2 regions of the Caloramator sp. CAR-1 genome follow, and region 1 is predicted to be linked to the other one. Evidence: riboswitches for the same ligand, from Rfam matches in the RefSeq annotation. Region 1 holds a riboswitch; the other holds the start of a gene.

Region 1 (3,424 bases):
AAGGTTACGCTGCTAAATTCGATATTCCCCTTGATTTCAATATCTTTAATTCCTTCATCAAGGTTTTCCCTATCCTGAGTTAGTATTTCGTGTATTCTTGAAAGGGATATGGTCATTTTGCCCATGTCGGAAAGAATTCTTCCCATCTGCCTTACAGGCCAAAGGAGCATTCCTTCATAGCTGACAAAAACGAGCAAGGTTCCTATGGTGATTTTGCCATTTGCAGCAAAGTATGAGCCAATAAGAACCACAAGGGCAGTTTGAATCATACAAAGGCAGTCTGAAAAGGACCAATAGTTTGCAAAAAGCTTTATAAGATTATAGGTAAGGTCCCTGTAGGTTTTGTTTTTTTCTGCAAATTTTTTAATCTCAAACTCTTCCCTTGCAAAGGCCTTTACAACTCTAATTCCTGTTATGTTTTCTTGAATTACCGTTGAAAGTTCAGCCTCTGCCTCATCGCTTCTTTTAAATTGCCTTTGAACCCTTGTAAAAAACCAAAGGGCAAAGGCGAAGATAATAGGAACTATTAATGTCGCAACAAGGGCAAATTTTACATCCAAAGAAAACATTATGATGAGTATAAGGCTAAGAAGTATAACTGTCCTTCCTATTTCAACAAACTGGTTTGCTAAAAAATTTCTTATGGTTTCAACGTCGGAGGTGCATCTTTGTATTATTTCCCCCGATGGATATTTTGAGTAAAATTCATATTTTGCCCTAAGTATTGTTTCGTATAGACTGTCCTTAAACCTCTTTGCTATGTTTTCTGAGGCTTGGCTTGACCATTTCCCTTTAAGATAAAGAAATAATGCGTTAAGTAGGGTAAGTAGTATTACCAAAAGCCCCATAATCCATAGATTTTTTAGAATGTAATCTCTACCACCTAAAGAATCTACTAAGTTTATCATTAGTTTAGATGTCATAGGCTTTGTTCCGATTATCGAGTCAACGGTTAGTTTTATAATAAGGGGAATAAGGACGGAGAATAAAGCCGAAAGACCCGTTGCAATTATTGAGGCAATGTATTTTAGCCTAAAGCCCTTTGAAAAATCAATTAATAGTCGATATTTCCTCATGTCATCACCTTCCTTTAAACATAAAAAGGCCATGGGATAGCACACCCATGGCCTAGATTACTTAATATTTTTTAGGGCAATATACGCGAAGGCATAGGTTGCACTATCTTTTTATTTTTAGTATTAAATTTAATTTTTAAACTTCCTATAAACATTAACATCTGTGCAACCTCCCTTCATAAATATTTCTTTTTATAGTATAAAATAATTTTTAAAAAATTTCAACAATTTTTTGATATAATGCCATAAGTTGCTATGTGTTATAAGAAAATTATGGAAATGTCAAAAAGTCAAAATGTCAAGAGGCAGGCACTTTACATTTTATAATTTTTTGAATTATAATAATTTTAGAAAACTAAATAAAGGACACTGGGGGAGATGGACGAGGCCATCTGAGAGTAAGGTCCGATGAAACCTTAGACCCTTTGAACCTGATCTGGATTATACCAGCGTAGGGAAGTGGGAAAATATGCACTACTCTATTTTGCTGGGTAGTGCTTTTTTGCACTACCTTTACGCTGGGGTAGTGCAATTTTTTTTAAGGAGGGAGATAATGGCATTTTTAAACGATGAAAGGATTAGTTTTAATGGGACGGTTTTAGAACTTTTAAAAAGGGAGGGATATGATGAAAAAAAGGTTGTTGTTTTACTCAATGGTGAGATCTTAAAAAGAGACCTTTGGGATGAGGTTTTCTTGAAGGAAGAGGATTATTTAGAAGTTGTAAGTTTTGTTGGAGGTGGTTAATGTGTCTTTTGTAATTGGTGGAAAAACTATTAATTCAAGGCTTTTTGTAGGGACAGGAAAGCTTCCAAGTTATGAAATGATAAAAGATATAATTAGGGAAGCCCAAATAGATGTTGTTACAGTTGCTGTAAGAAGGGCCCATAGAGGTGGAGAAAGAGAAAACATTTTGGATTATATTCCAAAGGAAACCATAATAATGGTAAATACATCCGGAGCAAGGGATTATAAGGAGGCTGTAAAGATAGCTTTAATCGGTAGGGAACTTACAAATTCTAATTGGATAAAGGTAGAAATAGAGGCTGATACTAAATATCTTTTGCCTGATAATGAAGAAACCATTAAGGCCTGTGAAATATTAGTTAAGGAGGGGTTTAACGTTTTCCCTTATATTTCCCCGGATCTTATAGTTGCTAAAAAACTTGAGGATATTGGAGTTAGTGCAGTAATGCCTCTTGGTTCACCTATTGGAACCAACAAAGGATTGGTGGCAAAGGAGCTTTTAAAGGCTATAATAAATGAAGTAAAAATTCCAGTCATAGTAGATGCAGGAATAGGAAGGCCCTCCCATGCGGCAGAGGCTATGGAACTTGGAGCCGAAGCTTGCCTTATAAACACCGCTATTGCAACAGCAAAGGATCCTATTAAAATGGCAAAGGCCTTTAAGATGGCGATAGATGCAGGAAGGCTAGCTTGTGAAGTAGGAGTTTTAAAGGAAAGGGAATATGCCGATGCATCATCACCTTTAACGGGATTTTTAAGGGGTGTTTAATATGTTTAATTTTGAAGAAATAGCCCGTCTTTATGAAGAAAATAAAAGCAAACCTTCAAGGGAGGAAGCTATTGAAATTTTAAATAAGGAGGATTTATCCGATAAGGACTATATTAAACTTTTAAACTGCGATGCTTTAGATATATTAGAGGTGGCAGCGAGGAAGGCAAAAAGGCTTACAGAAGCTTATTTTGGTAAAAACATATTTTTATATATTCCTCTTTATATCTCAAATTATTGTTCATCTGGTTGTATTTATTGTGGGTATTCATGTTTTAACAAAATAGAGAGAAGAAGGCTCAGCTTAGATGAAGTTGAAGATGAGATGCTGGCTATAAAGAGAAAAGGATTTAACAGCATATTACTTTTAACGGGGGAGGATGATACAAAGGAGGGGTTTGAATATTTAAAATCGGCTATAAAAATTGCAAAAAAACATTTTCCTGAAATTTTCATTGAAACAGGTCCTTTATCCTTTGAAGGATATAAGGAACTTGTAGATGAGGGACTAGTTGGGGTTACTTTATACCAAGAAACCTATGACTTAAATACCTATGAAGCTGTCCATTTAATAGGAAGGAAAAGGAATTTTGTTAAAAGGTTAAATGCCATTGAGGAGGCAATAAGGGCTGGAGTCAAGGAGGTAAATATAGGTTGTCTTTTGGGACTTTCAAATGATTTTAAAAAGGATGTATTTTTAACTGCTATGCATGGCAAGTATCTTTTAAAAAAATATCCTAAAATAGAGCTTTCTATATCCTTCCCTAGGATAAGGCCCTTTGAAGGAATGAATTTTATCTATACAAAGGTTGATGACTTGCAATTTGTAAAATT
Region 2 (3,424 bases), on a different contig from region 1:
ACTTGGACCTGCTGCGATTCCATCATGGGTATTGGTATCATTGTTATTCTTCTTCCCATTATCAATTATGATGGCAGAACTTGCATCAGCAAACCAAGATAAGGAAGGCGGAATTTATACTTGGATTGAGAGCGTTCTTGGTCCAAAGTGGGCCTTCATTGGAACATGGTCCTACTTCGTTGCTAATTTATTTTATCTACAAATGGTTTTTGCAAGGATACCAGTTTCAACTTCATGGGCAATATTTGGTGAAAACAGATTCAATGACCAAAACGCATATCTTCTTCCTTACTTGAGCGTTATTCTTGCAATAATACTAACTTATATCGCAACAACAGGAGTTAAGAAGTTCTCAAAGCTTGCTGACTTTGGTGGAAAATTCACTATTGCAGCAACAGTAGTATTTATTCTCTTTGCCTTTGTTGGGCTTTTGGTTGGTAAACCCTCAGCAACTCAATTTACAGTTGAAAACACCATTCCAAAGTTTGATACAGGCTATTTTGCAACCTTCTCATGGCTTCTTTTTGCTGTTGCCGGTGCTGAAGTTGCAGGAACTTATATTAAAGACGTTGATAATCCAAAGAAGACATTCCCAAAGGCAGTTATCATCGCAACTGTTCTTATAGCTTTAGCTTACGTTATAGGTTCTGTTGCTGTATGCCTTGTTATATCACCTGAAGCTCTTCAAGAGGCTAACCTTAAGAACGCAGGTTATGTGGTATATCAGACACTTGCACAAAACTTTGGAATAAACGGCAAGATTGTAGTTCAAATATATGCAGCTATCCTTACTATAACATCTATCGCTGCATATATTGTATGGATTGAATCACCAATTAGGGCTATGTTTGCTGAAGTTCCAGAGGGAACCTTCCCAAAATTCTTAACTGAAAAGGATGAAAACGGAACATTAAAGAAGGCTCTTTGGGCTCAATGTGCCCTTGTTATCATAATGATTATAGTCCCACTATTAGGACTTGACTCAATCGATGCCTTCTTTAGAATATTAACTGACCTTTCATCGTTATCGCTTGTTGTTCCTTATATAGTTTTAATTGCAGCGTATATAGTATTTAGATTAAAAGGTAAAGAAGCTCCATTTACATTCTTTAAGTCCAACACAACGGCTATGATTTTCTCATGGATAGCTCTTATCTTAAGCATTGCAGGATTCTTCGGTGCAGGACTTGACTATGTAATGGGATCAGAAACTACAAAGGAAGCTGCAATCCTAATCTTTAAGACCTATGGTGGTCCTGTAATCCTAATAATTTTAGGATATGTATTAGTATTCTTTACAAGACTTGCTAATAAAAACGCTTCAAAAACTCAATCTATGTAATAAAAACTCCTCTAGGTGTCCTAGAGGAGTTTTTTAGCTTACGGCTTGCTGCTTTATCTTTTCTATGGCATTTTTAAATTGAGGAACTAAGGATATTAAAAGGCAAAGTAAAAGATCCGGCCCTAAATAACTTATGTTATAAACAATTGAATACCATAGCGGGTTCATCCCCTCCGGTGCATAGCTTGCAAAGAAAATAGCCCCAGATATTATATGAAAAATCATCCTTGAAATTCCACCTATTATTAAAGCTATGCTAAAGTTTTTTCTATAAAGTCCTGCAAGCCCAAGGGCAGCAAAGGCAAGGGGATAATCTACTATAACCTGTGCCCAATGAACTATATACTGGTCTTGAATAAACTGCAATATTCCATAGGCAGCACCAGCAATAAGTCCATCCTTATAGCCAAAAATATAAGCAAAAAGCATTATTGGAATCATGCTGCCTAGGGTTATTGTCCCTCCCTGGGGCATCTGCAGAAATTTAATATAGGATAAAACAAAGGACATGGCAATTAAAAGGCTTGCATAGGTAAGTTTCTTTGCCGACATCTTTTCCTTGGATCTTGACATAGCTAGTCCAATACCTACCAAGATAATAATTAAAACCCAAGAAGTCAATGTTATTTTTGAAATGCTTTTAAAGATGTTTAAAAATTGCATAAAAAAACCTCCTTTTAGCCGACGCAAAAGGAGTTAGGCTTCGCTTCCCTTCGCTGGCATTACCCAGTTCAGGTTCTAAGGGTCGAAGGCTATGCCTTCCTCTCAGCACGTGGCTCCCCTAGCGATCGGCAAATTTTTATTCAGTTAATTATATGATACACTTTAAAATTATATACGTCAATCATTCTTTGTCATAAAAATCTAGAAAGGAATACTTTTGTCCTCCCTTTTGCCAACCTATTATGCTATCTAGATTTACGTTTTGAGCTGCCTTAAATATCGACTTTTCAACGTCTTCAAAGTCCTTTTTAAGGTTATTTATAAGCTCTTTAATTTCATATCTCTTATTTCCTATTTTCTTAGCAGCCACCATGCAGGCACAATTTAAAGGCCATATTCCTGCGTATTTTGTAAACTGCTCTATATAACGCTCTTCAATATAATACATAGGCCTTATAAGTTCCATCCCTTCAAAGTTTTGTGCCTTTAATTTAGGCATCATGGTTTTAAAATTCCCTGAGTATAAAACGTTTAAAAGGATTGTTTCAATAACATCATTATAATGGTGACCTAAGGCAAGCTTGTTACACCCAATCTCCTTGGCCTTATTATATAAAGCTCCCCTTCTCATCCTTGCACACATGTAACAAGGATAGTCCTTGGCAATTCTGTCTACAACTTCAAATATCTTCCCATCGAATATGTGGGCAGGAATGTTTAAATAATTTAAATTATCTATAAGAAGCTTTTTAATATCGGGATGGTATCCTGGGTCCATAACTATAAACTCAACTTCAAACTTTGCCTTTGAATGGTTTTTAAATTCCTGAAAGAGCTTTGCCATAAGAAGGCTATCTTTACCCCCTGATATCGCAACCGCAACCTTATCTCCATCCTTTATAAGTTGAAAATCCTTAATTGCCCTTACAAAGGGTGAATAGATTTTGTGCCTAAATTTTGTTATTATGGCCCTTTCTATTTCGGCTAAGGGTTTTCTTTCTGATTCTGGAATTAAAACAGGGCAATTGCTCTGAATGCTATTCATATAATCACCTCAACTACTTCGTATCTATCTTTAGCTTTTCCTTCTAGGCATTCTTTTATATATTATATTACATTATATCCTCCTTTCAAATATATTTTTGTGATATACTTCGATAGTGTCAAGATATTGTAGGTTAATTTTTATAGACAACCCCTTAAATTAGCTAGTTTCAAGGCGTTTGTTAAATTTAAAAAACTTAAATTATATTTTCATATTTTATTGATTTTAATATCCTGTAAATTGGCGTTACTTTCCCTATGTTCAATATCGTTATATTATTCATAACTTCACGTGAAGATTTATTTATCTTTCTTATCGCTTCTTTTATTTTCTTCTTACTTACCTTGAAGGCTTTTTCATCTTCCTTAAACACA

The links. Region 1 has a riboswitch for thiamine pyrophosphate ahead of thiS (sulfur carrier protein ThiS). Riboswitches for the same ligand answer to the same signal wherever they lie in the genome.
Region 2: it holds a riboswitch for thiamine pyrophosphate, as region 1 does, so the genes downstream of both, thiT (energy-coupled thiamine transporter ThiT) here and thiS (sulfur carrier protein ThiS) in region 1, are expected to answer to the same signal.

What each region holds. Positions count from the first base shown of each region.
Region 1 is NZ_JAUONW010000022.1:71,709-75,132, reverse strand. Features, by position in the region: gene Q3V94_RS07035 (ABC transporter ATP-binding protein) at 1-1,076, opposite strand, end outside; TPP riboswitch at 1,438-1,551, shown strand; gene thiS (sulfur carrier protein ThiS) at 1,630-1,821, shown strand; gene Q3V94_RS07025 (thiazole synthase) at 1,814-2,590, shown strand; gene thiH (2-iminoacetate synthase ThiH) at 2,592-3,424, shown strand, end outside.
Region 2 is NZ_JAUONW010000026.1:38,601-42,024, forward strand. Features, by position in the region: gene Q3V94_RS07985 (amino acid permease) at 1-1,342, shown strand, start outside; gene thiT (energy-coupled thiamine transporter ThiT) at 1,376-2,005, opposite strand; TPP riboswitch at 2,034-2,135, opposite strand; gene Q3V94_RS07995 (ATP-binding protein) at 2,187-3,050, opposite strand; partial or broken gene Q3V94_RS08000 (UPF0236 family protein) at 3,247-3,424, opposite strand, start outside.